DNA from 4 places in the Pseudooceanicola sp. NS-SX9 genome. Region 3 is predicted to be linked to each of the others. Evidence: riboswitches for the same ligand, from Rfam matches in the RefSeq annotation. Region 3 holds a riboswitch; each other region holds the start of a gene.
The links. A riboswitch is a leader RNA that binds a small molecule or an ion and turns the genes downstream of it on or off. The one in region 3 is predicted to bind thiamine pyrophosphate.
Positions count from the first base shown of each region.

Region 1: linked by a shared signal. The riboswitch ahead of AC2ITM_RS14045 (YkoF family thiamine/hydroxymethylpyrimidine-binding protein) and the one ahead of thiM (hydroxyethylthiazole kinase) in region 3 are both predicted to bind thiamine pyrophosphate.
Region 2: linked by a shared signal. The riboswitch ahead of thiC (phosphomethylpyrimidine synthase ThiC) and the one ahead of thiM (hydroxyethylthiazole kinase) in region 3 are both predicted to bind thiamine pyrophosphate.
Region 4: linked by a shared signal. The riboswitch ahead of thiB (thiamine ABC transporter substrate binding subunit) and the one ahead of thiM (hydroxyethylthiazole kinase) in region 3 are both predicted to bind thiamine pyrophosphate.

Region 1 is NZ_CM170818.1:2,957,748-2,961,953, forward strand. It holds gene AC2ITM_RS14030 (ABC transporter permease) at 1-421, opposite strand, end outside; gene AC2ITM_RS14035 (ABC transporter ATP-binding protein) at 418-1,347, opposite strand; gene AC2ITM_RS14040 (SRPBCC family protein) at 1,525-2,049, opposite strand; TPP riboswitch at 2,177-2,293, shown strand; gene AC2ITM_RS14045 (YkoF family thiamine/hydroxymethylpyrimidine-binding protein) at 2,285-2,893, shown strand; gene AC2ITM_RS14050 (ABC transporter permease) at 2,897-3,664, shown strand; gene AC2ITM_RS14055 (ABC transporter ATP-binding protein) at 3,661-4,206, shown strand, end outside.
Region 2 is NZ_CM170818.1:2,345,131-2,349,336, reverse strand. It holds gene thiC (phosphomethylpyrimidine synthase ThiC) at 1-1,603, opposite strand, end outside; TPP riboswitch at 1,725-1,845, opposite strand; gene AC2ITM_RS11180 (dicarboxylate/amino acid:cation symporter) at 2,049-3,395, shown strand; gene AC2ITM_RS11175 (LLM class flavin-dependent oxidoreductase) at 3,568-4,206, shown strand, end outside.
Region 3 is NZ_CM170818.1:2,616,136-2,620,341, reverse strand. It holds gene thiD (bifunctional hydroxymethylpyrimidine kinase/phosphomethylpyrimidine kinase) at 1-548, opposite strand, end outside; gene thiE (thiamine phosphate synthase) at 545-1,159, opposite strand; gene thiM (hydroxyethylthiazole kinase) at 1,156-1,953, opposite strand; TPP riboswitch at 2,010-2,100, opposite strand; gene AC2ITM_RS12370 (hypothetical protein) at 2,150-3,481, opposite strand; gene AC2ITM_RS12365 (ABC transporter substrate-binding protein) at 3,952-4,206, shown strand, end outside.
Region 4 is NZ_CM170818.1:254,901-259,106, forward strand. It holds gene AC2ITM_RS01215 (AEC family transporter) at 113-1,060, opposite strand; gene aroC (chorismate synthase) at 1,062-2,165, opposite strand; TPP riboswitch at 2,350-2,447, shown strand; gene thiB (thiamine ABC transporter substrate binding subunit) at 2,487-3,467, shown strand; gene AC2ITM_RS01230 (thiamine/thiamine pyrophosphate ABC transporter permease ThiP) at 3,443-4,206, shown strand, end outside.

The DNA.
Region 1 (4,206 bases), 340 kb from region 3:
CCACCATGGCCAGCGGATGCGCTATGGTGATGTGCACGAAAAGCGAGGCCGTCCCCAGGATCACCAGCCCGATGAACAGGGCCTTGGTCGCCGCCGCCCCCACGAAGCCCAGAAGCACCTCCAGGAAGTTCACCGGGGCCGAGAGGATCTCGAAGAAGGTGCCGGTGAATTTCGGGAAATAGATGCCGAAGCTCGCGTTCGAGATCGACTGCATGATCACCGACAGCATGACCAGCCCCGGCACGATGAAGGCGCCGTAGGGCACACCTTCGACCTGGTCGATGCGCGAGCCGATGGCGGCGCCGAAGACCACGAAGTAGAGCGAGGTCGAGATGACGGGCGAGACGAAGCTTTGCAGGATGGTGCGGAAGAACCGCGACATCTCGTTCATGTAGATCGCCTTGATGGCCAGCAGGTTCATGCCTTGCCCTCCGACACCAGGTCCACGAAGATCTCTTCCAGCGAGCTTTGCGAGGTCGAGATGTCCTTCAGAACGATGCCCGCCTCCTGGATGGCGCGCATCAGACCGGCGATGCCGGTGCGCTCGGCGCGGGTGTCGTAGCTGTAGGTCAGCGACAGCCCGTCGGGCGCCAGGCTCAGGTCCCAGTCGGTCAGCGCAGCGGGGATCGCGGCCAGACGCTCGCGCAGCTCGATCGTCAGCGCCTTGCGGCCGAAACGGCGCATCAGGTCGGCGGTGGGCTCGACCATCAGGATCTCGCCCTTGCGGATCACCGCGACGCGGTCGGCCATGGCCTCGGCCTCTTCGATGTAGTGGGTCGTCAGGATGATCGTGACGCCCTCTTTCTTCAGCTGGGCCACCGCATCCCACATGTCCTTGCGCAGCGCCACGTCGACGCCCGCAGTGGGTTCATCCAGGAACAGCACCCGCGGTTCATGCGCCAGCGCCTTGGCGATCAGCACCCGCCGCTTCATGCCGCCCGACAGCTCGCGCACCCGGTTGCGGCGCTTGTCGTAGAGCGAGAAGCGCTTCAGCAGGCCATCGACCAGCGCCGTATCGCGCGGCTTGCCGAACAGCCCACGCGAGAAATGCAAGTTCATCCCCACGTAAGAGAAGGGTTCAAGGTTGATCTCCTGCGGGACCAGGCCGATCAGGTCGCGGGCGCGGCGGTAGTCGGTGCGGATGTCGTGCCCCGCCACCGTCGCCGTCCCCGATGTGGGCCGGGTGATGCCGCAGAGGGTCGAGATCAGCGTCGTCTTGCCGGCGCCGTTCGGCCCCAGCAGCGCGAGGATCTCGCCTTCCTCAATGTCCAGATTGATGCCCTTGAGGGCCTCGAAGCCGCCCTCGTAGGTCTTGCGCAGGTCTTTCACCTGGAGGATCGGTGCCATCGGCTCTCCCCTGAGGATAATTCGGAAAACGCGCCACACGGGCAGGCGGCGCCGGTCAGACACCGGACATATGCCAGAATGGCCCGGGGGGAACTGTGGGATTTCACACAACGGCGCCGTCTGCCCTGCGGGCGGGGCAATGGACAGGCCTGCGCAACGGCGGCAGACAGGGGCGGATCAGCCGCGCAGGCGCTTCAGCCAGCCCCTGCGTTCGGGTGGATCGGTATCGCCGCCGGGCGGGTCTTCGGGGGTGTCCTCGGGCGGGTCCTCAAGGCCCTCCTGCAGGCGGGCAAAGAATTGGTCCGCCATCTTTTTCGCGAAACCGTCGATGATCCGGCTGCCCAGCTGCGCCAGCTTGCCGCCGACGCGGGCCTCGACCTCGTAGAAGATCTGCGTGCCCTCGGCGTGATCCTCCAGCCGCACCTTCGCCGATCCCTTGGCAAAGCCCGCAGCCCCTCCCTTGCCTTCGCCGCTCAGCGTCAGCGCCGTGTCCGGCTGCAGGTCCGACACCGTGACGCCCCCCTTGAACGTCGCCTTCACCGGGCCGACCTTCTGCACGACGGTCGCTTCGAACCCGTCCTGCGGGGTGCCGGTGACCTCCTCGGCGCCCGGAACGCAGTCCTTCAGGACCTCGGGCGACAGCAGGGCGGCGAAGACCGTGGCGCGATCGGCGCGGATGATCCGGCTGTCGCTCATCTCCATGGCGAGTCCTTTCCTGTTGATACCCGCAGGCTAGTGCAGCCCTGCCCGTCCGCCAAGCACCGCGTGCAAAGGCTGCCCCGCGACACCTGCCGCCCCTTGCGCAGGGCCCCGAACCGTGATCTGAACGCGCCATCCACAGGGGGGTCCCGCAATTGCCGGGGCTGAGATGCGGGGCGTCAGGCCCCCGGACCCTCAGAAGCTGATCTGGGTCATGCCAGCGGAGCAAGGAGGAACCATGTTCACAGGCGCGCAAATTTCCCTCTACCCGATGACCGGGGCCTTCGTGCCCGTCATCCTGGATGCGATCCGGGCGCTCGATCCCTGGAAGGATCGCCTGCGGATCCAGACTGACGACATTTCCACCCTGATCGTCGGCCCGCCCGAGGTGCTGTTCCCGGCGCTGCGCGATCTTTACGTGCGCGCTGCCGCCACCCGCGAACATGTCGTGCTGCATGCCACCCTGTCGCGCGGCTGCCCGGGCGAACCCGACGATCCGATGTGCGTGACCGGTGCGCTGGCCAATCCCGACGAACCCGTGGCGCAGCGCATCACCGACGCGCTGGCGGCCGTCGCAGGCACCCCCCTGACCGGCGAGGCCGCGGCCGCGCAGATGTCGCTTTACGTGATGGGCCAGGGCGACCACATGGCCGAGATCTACGGCTGCATCGACTTCATCAAGGCCAGCGGCGTCTTCGAGAAATCGAAGAACTTCTGCACCAAGCTGCGGGGCGACGCGGGCCCGGTCTTTGCCACCATCGCCGAGGCCTTCTGCCGCTTCGGCCCGCCCGAAGGCCATGTCACCGTCGATCTGACGGTGTCCGCGAACAGCCCCTCGAAGGTCTGAGCCATGCCCCCCCTGTCCTTCCGCCGCAAGGCGGGGCGGGCGCTTCCGGCGCTCGTGGCCGTCTGCGCGATCGTGATCGCCTGGGAGGCCTATGCCGACCTGTCGGGCGTGTCCTCCAGCCTGTTGCCGGCGCCCTCGCGGGTGGTGACGCAGGGTTGGGGCGCGCGCATGGTGCTGCTGGCCAACGCGGGCCCGACGCTGGTGGCGACGCTGGCGGGTTTTGCCGTGTCGCTGCTGACCGCCTTCGCCTTTTCCGTGGCCATCGACTTTGTCCCGGTGCTGCGGCGCGCGCTGTTCCCGGTCTTCGTGATCAGCCAGACCCTGCCGCTGGTGGCCATCGCGCCGCTGATCGTGCTGTGGTTCGGCTTTGGCCTGATGCCCAAGATCCTGCTGGTGGCGCTGGTGACGTTCTTCCCGATGCTGGTGGCCCTGGTCGATGGCTATGACAGCACCGAGGACGACCTGCAGCGCCTGCTGCGCAGCATGGGTGCGCGCCCCTTGGGCGTCTTCCTGCGCGCCCGCCTGCCCTCGGCGCTGCCGTTCTTCTTTGCCGGGCTGCGGATTTCCATCACCTATGCGGTGGTGGCGGCGATCTTTGCCGAATATGCGGGCGCGGCGAAGGGGCTGGGGATCTTCATCCTGAACGCCAAGAACAATTTCCGCCCCGATCTGGTGCTGGCGGCGGTGGCGGTCAGTTCCGCCCTGACGCTGGTGCTGTTCGCGCTGGCCGCCCTGCTGCAGCGGGTCTCGATGCCCTGGAGGCGCGCATGACCGCCCTCAGCCTGCAGGGCCTGGCCCTGACCCGCGGCACGACGCGCGTGCTTGATGACATCACCTTCGACGTGCGGCCGGGGGAATTCACCTCGATCATCGGGCCGTCGGGGGCGGGGAAATCGACGATCTTCGAGCTGCTGCTGGGCAATCTGCCCCCCGATGCCGGCCGGATCGAGATGCCCAAGCCCCCCCGCGACACCTTCGCCTACATGCCGCAGCGCGATGCGCTGATGCCCTGGCGGCGGATCATCGACAACGTGGGCCTGGGGCTGCAGGTGCAGGGCATGTCGCGCAGCAAAGCCCGCGCCGCAGTGGCGCCGCTCATGCCGCGCTTTGGCCTGCAGGGGTTCGAACGGCACTGGCCCGCGCAATTGTCGGGGGGGATGCGGCAGCGCGCGGCGCTGGCGCGCACCATCGTGCAAAACCGCCCCGTGCTGCTGCTGGACGAACCTTTCGGCGCCCTGGATGCGCTGACCCGCACCGAGATGCAGCGCTGGCTGGAAACCCGCTGGGCCGAGGAACGCTGGACCGCGATCCTG
Region 2 (4,206 bases), 270 kb from region 3:
CGTCATGCATTTCGCGGGCGGTGTCGGGGTCGAGGCCAAGGTTGAACTGGTCTTCCCAGCGGAATTCGAACCGCGCGCGCGACAGGGCGTCGTCGCGGCGCTGCGCGCCCGGATGCCCCTTGGCCAGATCGGCGGCATGGGCGGCCAGCTTGTACGTTATAACGCCCGTTTTAACGTCGTCGCGGTCTGGCAGGCCAAGGTGTTCCTTGGGCGTCACGTAGCACAGCATCGCGGTGCCGAACCAGCCGATCATCGCCGCGCCGATGGCGCTGGTGATGTGGTCATAGCCCGGCGCGATGTCGGTGGTGAGCGGGCCGAGCGTATAGAAGGGCGCCTCGTGGCAGTGTTTCAACTGCTCGTCCATGTTGGCCTTGATCTTGTGCATCGGCACATGGCCGGGGCCCTCGATCATCACCTGGCAGTCCCTTGCCCAGGCGATCTGCGTCAGTTCGCCCAGGGTGCGCAGCTCGGCGAACTGGGCCTCGTCATTGGCATCGGCGATGGAGCCGGGGCGCAGCCCGTCCCCCAGCGAGAAGCTGACGTCGTAGCGGCGGCAGATCTCGCAGATCTCCTCGAAATGCTCGTAGAGGAAGCTTTCGCGGTGGTGGTGCAGGCACCATTTCGCCATGATCGACCCCCCGCGCGAGACGATGCCGGTGACGCGCCGGGCGGTCATCGGGATCATGTGCAGGCGCAGCCCGGCGTGGATGGTGAAATAGTCCACCCCCTGTTCGGCCTGTTCGATCAGCGTGTCGCGGAAGACCTCCCAGGTCAGGTCCTCGGCCACGCCGCCGACCTTTTCCAGCGCCTGGTAAAGCGGCACCGTGCCGATCGGCACGGGGGCGTTGCGGATGATCCAGTCGCGGATGTTGTGGATGTTGCGACCCGTCGAGAGGTCCATCACCGTGTCGGCGCCCCAGCGGATCGCCCAGACCATCTTTTCGACCTCTTCCTCCATGCTGGAGGTCACGGCCGAATTGCCGATATTGGCGTTGATCTTCACCTTGAAGTTGCGGCCGATGATCATCGGCTCAAGCTCCCGGTGGTTGATGTTGGCGGGGATGATGGCGCGGCCTTCGGCGATCTCGCGGCGGACGAATTCGGGGGTGACCAGATCGGGCAGGTCGGCGCCGAAGGCCTCGCCGTCGCGGGGGCCGGCCGAGGCGGCGCGGCCCTCGTTCTCGCGGATGGCGACGAATTCCATCTCGGGGGTGATGATGCCGGCGCGGGCATAGGCCAGCTGGGTGACGGCGCGGCCCTCGGTTGCGCGCAGCACGGTGCGGGCCTCGGGGAAGGCGGGGGTCAGCCGGGCGCCGGTGGCAAAGCCGTTGTCGGCCTCGGTGACGGTGCGGCCCGTGTAGGCCTCGACATGGCCCTGCGCCTGCAGCCAGCCGCCGCGGACCTGCGGCAGGCCCCGGGCGATGTCGATGGCGGCGGCGGGATCGGTATAGGGCCCCGAGGCGTCGTAGACGGTCAGTGGCGCCTCGCCGGTCACGGCGATCTCGCGCATGGGCACGCGGATCTGGTGGCTGCCGCCTTCGACATAGACCTTGCGCGAGGCGGGCAGGCCGCCGGTGGTGATGGCGGGAACGGTGTCTTTCATATCGGTCTCCTTTTCAGAGACCCGATTGAGACTATTGGCAGAAAGGGGCCATGGGGACCCGGTGCCTGCGCGACTGGGCCCTTGCGGCCCGAAAGGACCGCCCCTGGTTCACAGAGAATGCGGAAATGCCCTTCGGTCTTCCTACGCCAGCATCAACTGGGTCAGGTTCAAAGGGTCGCGTCACCGGGGTTTCCCCCTGTCAGCCTCTCAGTCCCCTAGGCGGGACTCCCCTGACGTGGGGGTGTTATCGGCGGGGGCAGGGCGGCTGTCAAGCGGGCCGGGGTGCCGAAACCGGCGGCACCCCGGCCCGGAATCGCGGCAGGGGGCAGGCATTTCGGGCGAAACCGGAAGACACGGGCCCGTGACCTGCGCAGGATTGACGCTAAGTCACTTTTGGGGCGGCCGGGGCGCCACCCGTCGCACAGCCCGGATCAGGAGGATGAGCATGGCAGAACTTTCCGGAAAAGCGGACCGCATGTCGCTGACGACACAGGTGATGATCGGCATGGGGGCGGGGCTGGTGCTGGGGGTGATCCTGAACCAGCTGCAGATCGGCTTTGTCAACCAGACCATCATCGGCGGGCTGTTCGCCATGGTGGGCAAGATGTTCGTCAATGCGCTGTCGATGCTGGTGGTGCCGCTGGTGTTCTTCTCGCTGATCTGCGGGGTGGCGGGGATCGGCGATGTGCGGGTGCTGGGGCGCGTGGGGGGCAAGTCCTTTGTGCTGTACCTGCTGACCACCGCCACGGCGATCGCGGTTGCCATCGTCATCGCGCTGATCGTCGGGCCGGGCCGCGGCTTCGAGATGTCGGGCGTCGAGACGGCGGGGGTCGCGGGCAAGGCCGCGCCCTCGGTCTGGGACACGTTCGCGGCCATCGTGCCGAGGAACCCGGTGGCGGCCTTCGCCAATGGCGAGATGCTGCAGATCATCTTCTACACCATCATCCTGGGGGTGGCGGCACTGATGCTGGGGGACCGTTCGAAACCCTTCGTCGAGGCCTGCGAATACCTGAACGAGCTGATGATGAAGGTGGTGCAGATCGTCATGGCCTTTGCGCCCATCGGCGTCTTCTGCCTGATCACCAAGACTTTCACCGAACAGGGCATCGGGCTGTTCCTGCCGGTGCTGACCTATGTGCTGGTGCTGGTGGGGGCGCTGCTGCTGCATCTCTTCGGGACGCTGATGCTGTTCCTGAAGGGGCTGTCGGGCCTCAGCCCGGCGGTGTTCCTGCGCAAGATGCGCCCGGCGCAGGTCTTTGCCTTCTCGACCGCCTCGTCGAACGCCACGATCCCCGTCACCCTGCGCTGCGTCACCGAACGGATCGGGGTCAGCAATGGCGTGGCCTCGTTCACCGTGCCCTTCGGTGCGACGATCAACATGGACGGCACCGCGATCATGCAGGGCGTCGCCACGGTCTTTCTGGCCAATGTCTATGGCATCGATCTGGGCGTCAGCGGCTATCTGACGGTGATCGTCATGGCGGTGCTGGCCTCGATCGGGACGGCGGGCGTGCCGGGGGTGGGGCTGGTCATGCTGACCATGGTGCTGAACCAGGTCGGCCTGCCGATCGAGGGGATCGCGCTGATCCTGGGGGTCGACCGGCTGATGGACATGATCCGCACGGCGGTGAACATCTCGGGGGATGCGGTGGTCTCGACCATCGTGGCGAAAAGCGAGGGGCAGCTGGACATGGCGGTCTATGCCGATCCGATGGCGGGGCTTGACGCCGACAGTCTGGGGATCGACCCCGAGGCCGAGGCCCATCTGGCCCAGGCCGCCCGCCCGCACTGAGGTCCCGGGACCAATGGGGCCTTCCCCCGGGCCGTGACGGCCCCTGCCACCGCGCCGGGCAGTCGCGGCAGGCTGTCCCGCGGGAAGGGGCGGCCTGCAGTCCCCTGGTCCTTGTCCGGGGGGCGTCACGCTCCTAGGGTGCGGGTAACCTCCTCAATGCCCGAGCCCTCCGATGCGCCGCCCCGACCAGATCAAGCTGAACGCCTTCCTGACCTTCACCGGGATGCATCCCGCCGCCTGGCGGGATCCGCAGGCCTCATCCGGGTTCGAGGTCGCGCACTATCTGGAACTGGTGCAGCTGGCCGAGGCCGCCAAGATGGATGCGGTTTTCCTGGCGGATGTGCCCGCCATGCCCTTCAACAAGCCGCATCTGTCGGCCATCGCCGCCCATAACGGCATCCGCCCGTTCGAGCCGATCACCCTGCTGTCGGCGCTGTCGATGGTGACCCGCAACATCGGGCTGATCGCCACCGCCTCGACCAGCTTCAACGAGCCCTACAACGTCGCCCGCCTCTATGCCTCGCTTGACCGGCTGTCGCAGGGGCGGGCGGGGTGGAACATGGTGACATCCTCGGATCCCTTCGCGGGGATGAACTATGGCCTCGATGCACAGGCGCTGCATGCCGACCGCTATGCCAGGGCCGAGGAATTCGTCGATGTGGTGACCGGCCTTTGGGACACGCTGGAGGACGACGCCTTTCTGGATGACCGCGCGGGCGGGCGTTACCTCGATCCCGGCAAGGTGCATCTGCTGGACCACAAGGGCGCGCATTTCCGGGTGCGCGGGCCGCTCAACGTGCCGCGCTCGCCT
Region 3 (4,206 bases):
CTGAGCGCGCCGGGCAGATGCCCGCCCTTCAGCAGCACCGCGCGCGGACCAAGGGCCAGCAGGGCGCGGGCTTGAGCCTCCATCTGGGCGCTTTCGGTGGCCTCGGGCTGGCCCAGCAGGTCGGCGGCCTCGGGCAGGTTGGGGGTGATGACGGTGGCCTTGGGCAGCAGATGGTCGCGCAGCGCCGCCACCGCTTCGGCGGCCAGAAGGCGGTCGCCGCCCTTGGCGACCATCACCGGATCCAGCACCACCGGACAGTCGAGGCCATCCAGCAGGTCCGCCACCAGCTGCACGATTTCGGGGGTGCCCAGCATCCCGATCTTGACCGCATCGATGCGGATGTCGTCGCGGATCGCCTGCATCTGGGCGCGGATCATCGCCGGATCGGTCAGTGCCACGCCGGTGACGCTCCGGGTGTTCTGCGCGGTCAGCGCGGTGATCACGCTCATGGCATAGCCGCCATTGGCGCTGATCGCCTTGATGTCGGCCTGGATGCCCGCGCCCCCCGAAGGGTCCGAGCCCGCGATGGTCAGGATGTTGGGGATCATGCGGCGCTCCATGCGTGCAGAAGGGTTTCGGTGGCGGCCCCCATGTCGGGCGCCCGCGCGATGGCCGAGACGACGGCCATGCCCGCGCAGCCCATCGCCTTCAGCGGCCCGGCATCGGCGGCGGTGATGCCGCCGATGGCCAGGCAGGGCAACGGCGCGGCCGCAACGATGCGTGCCAGACCCGCATGGCCCAGGGGCTGGGCATGGTCGGGCTTGCTGGCGGTCGCGTAGACCGGGCCCACGCCCAGGTAATCGACGCAGTCGACGGGGATGGCCGCCAGCTGGGGTTCGGTTTCCACCGACAGGCCCAGGATCATCTCGGGGCCGATCAGATCGCGGATGCGGGCCGGGTCGCCGTCGCTCTGGCCGACATGCAGCCCGTCGGCGCCGATTGCCAGCGCCACGTCGATGCGGTCGTTCAGGATCAGCCGCGCGCCGGTCGGGGCCAGACGCTCGGCCATCTCGCGGGCGAGGCGGGCGAAGGCGGCATCGGGCAGGGTCTTGTCGCGCAGCTGGATCCAGCGGGCCCCGGCGCGCGCGGCCGCTTCGGCCTGGGCCAGCATCGGGCGCGGCGCGCCGGCATCGGTGATGAAGCACAGCGCCGGGATCATGCCGCGACCCCTTCGCTGACGCGCGCCCGCGCCGCCAGATCGGCCGGCGTCAGCGCGTGCAGCGCATCGAGGAACGCCACCTGAAAGCTGCCCGGGCCGCGCGCGGTCTCGGCCGCGATGTCGCCCGCCACGGCATAGGCGGTCAGCGCGCCCAGCGTGCCCTCGAACGGGTCCTGGCCCACGGTGAAGGCCGCCACCACCCCGCTCAGCGCACAGCCCAGGGCGGTGATCTTGGGCATCATCGGATCGCCGTTCGCGACCTCGGCGGTGCGGCGGCCGTCGGTGATGAAATCCACCGGGCCTGTCACCGCCACCACGCAGCCCGACGCCCGCGCCAGCGCCAGGGCTGCGGCGCGGGCGGTCTCGACGCTGTCGGCGGCATCGGCGCCCTTGCCGGCCGCCAGCCCCCCCGCCAGCGCCAGGATTTCCGAGGCATTGCCCCGCACCACCGTGGGCCGCAGCGCCAGCAGCCGGGCGCCCAGATCGCGGCGGAAGGCGGTGGCGCCCACCGCCACCGGATCCAGCACCCAGGGCCTGGCCCGGGCGGTCATCGCGGCGGCGGCTTCCGCCATCGAGATCCCCCAGGCGGGATCCGCCGTGCCGATATTGACGCTGAGCGCCTGCGCCAGGCCCGCGAATTCGGCGGCCTCTTCGCGGGCATGGACCATCGCGGGCGAGGCGCCGATGGCCAGCATCACGTTGGCCATCACGTTCATCGCGACATAGTTGGTGATGTTCTGGACCAGCGGCGCGGTCGCACGCATCCGTTCCAGGGTTGCGGGAAGGTCGGTCATTCGCTCTTTCACTCGCGCATGAGGACCGGCGAGAAAGAGCTGGAGCGGGGCGAGGGGCCGACGATCCTGCGCCTCCCTCCGCCAGCATTATCTGGGTCAGGTTCTAAGGGTACGTCTCAGCCCGTGCGGGCGCCCCTGTCGCAGGATCGGGTGTTTCACAGGGCGGGGGGCGTGTCAAACCCCGGCCGCGGCGGCGTCAGCCCAGGGTCAGGTGCAATGCCGTGTAAAGCGCCGTGGTGACCACGCCCAGCCCCGCCAGAAAGCCCAGGTTCGGCCCGCAGACGATGCGCGCCAGCGGCAGATCGAAGCTGCGCGTCGCGATCGAGACCGAGGCCGAGGCGACCGACAGCGCCATGCCGCATTGCCAGCCGAAGAGGATCAGGATGAAGGCGGCCAGGGGCTCCAGCGCGTCGCCCACCCCGGCCAGCAGCGCCACCAGGATGGCGCCGATGACGGTGGAATGCATGCCGCAGATGCCCATCAGGATGCTGCACAGGATCAGCACGCCGAAGATCGCCGGCGCCGGCAGGTCGGCCAGCCCCAGATGGGTCAGCGCGGTCAGGAACCAGGGCGTCTGCGACAGCACCGCCCCCATGGTGATCGAGGCGCCGAACAGCCAGGCGGTGTTGCCAAGCTTGCCCAGCTCTCGCCAGATCCTGTCGCCCGAGGACCGCCGCACGGCCGTATCCTGGCGGGTCAGCCACAGGCCGAAGGCCACCGGGGTCAGCAGGATCACCAGCCCCGTGCCCGACAGCCCCGTGACCGCGTTCAGCACGATCAGCAGTACGGCGGTGCCGATGATCGGCAGCGCCATCTGGCTGACCAGCGACAGCGACGGCCCCAGCCGCAGCGGGTTCCATTCCCGCAGCGACAGCAGCAGCCCGCAGATCGCCAGCAGCGCTCCGCAGCCCAGCCCCAGCCACAGCGGCACGCTGGGCAGGTGGCTGCTGGCAAAGCCCGCCCCCAGCGAGAACGGCGTCCACAGCAGCGCCAGCCCGACGCCGCGCATGGCGACCAGGCCCGCGCGCTGGCGGGCGCCGTCTCCGGTCAGGGTCTGGAAGGGCGGGGCGAGGGCGATGAAGGCGCCCACCGTCATCACCGCGCCGATGGCATGGGCGGCGATCAGCGTGGCGCCGGGGCGCTGGTGGTCAGGCATGGCGCTGACGCGCTCGGTCACGCGGTTCAACGCGCCGCCCTGCTCGATCATCACGGAAATCAGGGTGATCGCCGGGAAAAAGCCCATGAACAGCAGCACCGTGTCCAGCCCCCTGGCCACTGCTGCCAGCGGCGCCCCCGTAGCCAGCGCCAGCGCCATCACCGCCGAGCCGATGACCACGATCACCCGCGTCGGCTTCTGTGCCTGCCCGGCCGTCATCGCCAGATACAGCGCGAACAGCCCCATCGCTGCCAGCCGGACATGGGGATCGGGCCACAGGATGTTCTGCACGGTCTGCAGCCACAGCAGCAGGGCGACGAGGGGAATGGCACGGCGCCGAAGGCGGGTCGCGGCGGACAGGGGATGGGACATCGGACCGGATACACGAAAGGGCGCGGGGAGGGCGCGGAAACTGCGCGGACCCAACGCCCGTCCACCGCCGGTGTCAATTGCTGCGCTGCGGCATACCCGTCTGTTCCCCGCTGCCCCGCAGGCCCCGCGGCATAGTTTCGCAGCAGTTCGGGGACAGCCCAGCAATTTCGGGGCGCGGCTTTCTAGGGTGTTGTTATCCCTATTCTTTCCTGTTGCGCTCAGGGGAACATCGGTGCCCTTAAGGCCGGGCGGTGCAGACTCGGTCCCGGGGATGTGCCACCAAAACAGGCACCCCGGTTGCCGGGATTTCAAGGCTACCGTCCATGTGATGCCCAAGGGATAGGCAATGGCCTGACCGAAAAGTCAAAAAATGCACCAATGCGGGAAAAGTCCCGCAGCGGGCCGTGAATTTCCGTCGCCTCGGCGCGAGGGCACGCCAAGGCTGGCGTCACAGGACAGGGAGAAAAAAGATGTTCCGTACTCAACTTGCCTCGGCTGCGGCGCTTCTGGCGATGGCGGCTCCGCTGGCGGCGCAGGATCTGACCAAGGTGACCTTCGGCACCAACTGGGTGGCCGAGGCCGAACATGGCGGCTTCTACCAGGCTGTCGTCGATGGCACCTACAAGGCCTGCGGCCTTGACGTGACGATCCTGCCGGGCGGGCCGCAGGTCAACAACCAGGCGCTGCTGCTGGCGGGCAAGATCGACTTCTACATGGGTTCGACC
Region 4 (4,206 bases), 1.2 Mb from region 3:
GCGACAGGAGGTTACCCGGGACTCGGGCACCTTCGGCCGCTGTCTCGTCAATCCACGAAACAGGCTGCGGGGAAATCGTTAACAAATTGCAAATGCCGGGCGGCGGCTTTGGTTACAAAAGCAGCGTCATCAGCGCGGTCAGGGTGAAGAAGGCGCTCAGGGTGCAGATCATCACGGTCAGGGCGGCGGCGCCTTCATGGCCGGATCCCTGCGACAGCAGGGGGAAGACCCCGAAGACCGGCATCGCGGTCGACAGGATCAGCGCGGTGGCCATCTGTGGGCTGGCGGGGCCGGGCCAGCCCAGCAGTGCGAACAGGCTGATCAATCCGAAGGCAATGGCCGGATGCACCACCAGCTTGAACGCCGTGATCACCGAAGCCAGCCGGATGTTGCCGCGGATCGGCAGGCCGACCAGCGTGCCGCCCATGAAGAACAGCGCCAGCGGCGAGGCCGTGCGGGAAATCAGGTCGATCGGATGCTCGATCACCGGCGGCAGCGGCAGCCCCAGCACCGACCACAGCGCGCCCAGGATCAGCCCAAGGATCATCGGTCGCCTCAGCACCGACAGGACCAGCTGCAGGGCGCGTTTCCACACCGGCGCGCTGTCGCGCGGCCGCGCCGCCTCGACCAACATCAGCCCGATGGGGTTCAGCACGAAATTCTCGTTCAGCAGGCACATCGCCAGCACCGACGGGGCCTGATCGGGAAAGATCATCGACATCATCGGGAAGGCCAGGAAGGCCGAATTCGGCGTCGCCGACCCCAGCACCCCCACCGCGCGCCGCCCCGGCCCCAGTCCCCGCAGCCGCAGCAGGATCCAGATCAGTGCCTGGGTGCATAGGCCCGCGCAGACCAGCGTCAGCAGGAAACCCGGATCGACCAGCTGCCCGAAGGACTGGGTGGCGGTGGCATGGAACAGCAACAGCGGCAGCGCCAGCAGCATGACGAAATTGCCAAGCGCCGAAAGCTGGATCCTGTCGAAGACCTTCAGATACGTCAGCACATAGCCCAGGCCGACGATGGCGAAGATCGGGAAGGTGATCGACAGGATCGAGAGCATCTCAGCCGATCTTTCCGCCCGCATCCCCGATCTGGCCCCGGTGCAGCAGCAGGTGGTCCAGGATCACGCAGGCCATCATCGCCTCGGCGACCGGCACCGCGCGGATGCCGACGCAGGGGTCGTGGCGACCCTTGGTGATGATCTCGGTCGCCTGGCCGTCCTTGGTGATGGTCTGGCGGGTCTTCAGGATCGAGGACGTCGGCTTGACCGCGAAGCGCACGACGATCTCCTGACCGGTGGAAATCCCGCCCAGGATCCCCCCCGCATGGTTCGAGGAATAGACCGGCTGGCCGTCATTGCCGGGGAAGATCTCGTCGGCGTTTTCCTCGCCGGTCAGGCAGGCGGCATTCATGCCCTCGCCGATCTCGACGCCCTTGACGGCGTTGATCGACATCATCGCGGCGGCCAGATCGGTGTCCAGCTTGCCATAGATCGGCGCGCCCAGACCGGCAGGCACGCCCTTGGCGACCACCTCGACCACGGCGCCGACGGAATTGCCGGACTTGCGTAGATCGTCCAGGTAACCGGCCCAGCTCTCGGCTGCACCCGCATCGGGGCACCAGAAGGGGTTCTTTTCGATCTCGGCCGCATCAAAGGCGCTGCGGTCGATGCCATGCGGCCCGATCTGCGTCATGTAGCCCCGGATCTCGACCGAGGGCGCCAGCACCCCCAGCACCGCCCGCGCCAGCCCGCCCGCCGCGACCCGCGCCGCGGTTTCACGTGCCGAGGACCGCCCGCCACCGCGATAATCCCGGATGCCGTATTTCAGCCAGTAGGTGATGTCGGCATGGCCGGGGCGGAACTTTTCGGCAATGTCGCCGTAATCCTTCGACCGCTGGTCGGTGTTGCGGATCATCAGCTGCACCGGGGTGCCGGTGGTCTTGCCCTCGAAGGTGCCCGACAGGATCTCCACCTCGTCGGGCTCGCGCCGCTGGGTGGTGTATTTCGACTGGCCGGGCTTGCGGCGGTCCAGCCAGTACTGCAGCAGCTCGGGGTCCAGGTCCACGCCCGGCGGCACGCCATCCACCGTCGCGCCAAGCGCCGGCCCGTGGCTTTCGCCCCAGGTGGTGATACGGAAGAGATGACCGAAGGTATTCATGGACATGGGCGGACCTCCCCGGGGGCAACATTCACGTCCCGGTTACCCGATCCCCGCCCCTTGCGCAATTGCACAGCCGACCTCGACACCACGCCCCGCGCGCCCCTCTGCCCAGCCTTTCATCTTTCTCCAAATATGCCCGCCGGAGGCGCCCTCCACCTTGCGCAGCCCCCGCCCGCCCCCTACTGTCCGCCCCACCTCGGGGAGCCTTCGGGCTGAGATGCATACCGCGAACCCGTTGAACCTGATCCGGTTAGAACCGGCGGAGGGAAGGTCCGGCACCATGCCGCCATTCTGTCTCCGCCCGTCGCAAAAGGAAGTGATGCCATGTGGAAGCATCTCGTACTTGCCACGGGTTGCCTGCTGGCGAGCCAAGCCGCGGCCCAGACGCCCGTGCTCAACGTCTATACCTACGACAGCTTCAGCTCGGACTGGGGTCCGGGCCCGGCGATCGAAAAGGCCTTCGAGGCCCAGTGCGGCTGCGACGTGGTCTTCACCACCGCGGGCGACGGCGCGGCGCTCTTGTCCCGGCTGCGGCTGGAAGGCGCGCGCAGCAAGGCCGACGTGGTGGTGGGCCTTGATACGTCGCTGACCGCGCAGGCCAGGGGCACCGGCCTCTTCGCCCCCTCGGGCGTGACGGCCACCTACGACCTGCCCGTCACATGGGACGACGACACCTTCGTGCCCTTCGACTGGGGCTATTTCGCCTTCGTGGGCAATGCCGACGGTCCGAAACCGAAATCCTTCAAGGACCTCGCCGCCAGCAACGCCAAGATCGTGATCGAGGATCCCCGCAGCTCGACCCCCGGGCTGGGCCTTCTGCTGTGGATCAAGAAGGCCTATGGCGACCAGGCCCCCGAGATCTGGAAGGCGCTTGCCCACAACATCGTCACCGTCACCCCTGGCTGGTCCGAGGCCTATGGCATGTTCCTCAAGGGCGAGGCCGATCTGGTGCTCTCCTACACCACCTCGCCCGCCTATCACGTGATCGCGGAAAAGGACGACAGCAAGGTCGCTCTGCCCTTCGAGGAAGGCAACTACATGCAGGTCGAGGTCGCCGCGATGACCAGGACCGCCGCCCAGCCGAAGCTGGCGCAAGAGTTCCTTCAGTTCCTGGTGTCCGACAAGGTGCAGGCGCTGCTGCCGGAAACCAACTGGATGTACCCGGTGATCAAGCCCGCCCAGCCCCTGCCTGCGGCTTTCGACCAGATCGTGCCCGCCGACAAGGCCCTGCTGATGACCCCGCCCGAGGCCGAGGCCGCCCGCGCCCCCGCCCTTGAAGAATGGCGCACCGCCCTGTCGCGCTGAGGCAGGGCCTCGCGGGCAGTGCCGCAGGTCTGGTCCTGCTGGTGCTGTTCGCGCCCCTGGCCGCGATCCTGATCCGGGCGGGCGGTGGCAGCCTGCCGGGGCCCGCCGACTGGGCGGCGCTGCGCTTCACCCTGGTGCAGGCGGCGTTGTCCTCGGTTTGTTCCGTGGCGCTTGCCCTGCCGGTGGCGCGGGCCCTGGCGCGTCGGCGCTTTGCCGGGCGGCGCCTGTTCATCGCGCTGACGGGCGCGCCCTTCATCCTGCCGGTGATCGTCGCGGTCATGGGGTTGCTGGCGGTCTTCGGGGCACGTGGCCTGCTGAACACGGCGCTGGCGCATCTGGGGCTGGGCCCCTGGCGGATCTACGGGCTGCATGGGGTGGTGCTGGCGCATGTCTTCTTCAACATGCCGCTGGCGACGCGGATGCTCTTGCAGGGCTGGCAAGCGATCCCGGCGGAACGCTTTCGCCTGGCCGCCCAGCTGAACCTGCCGCCCGCCGCCACCTTCCGCCTGCTTGAGGTGCCGATGCTGCGCCAGGTGGTGCCGGGGGCGCTGGCGGCGATCTTTGCCATCTGCCTTGCCAGCTTTGCCGTGGCGCTGATCCTCGGCGGAGGCCCCCGCGCCACCACGGTGGAACTGGCGATCTTCCAGGCCTTCACCTTCGATTTCGACCTGGGCCGGGCGGCGGTGCTGGCCCTGTTGCAGACGGCGCTGGTGGCGGCTGCCGCGGTGCTGGCGCTGCT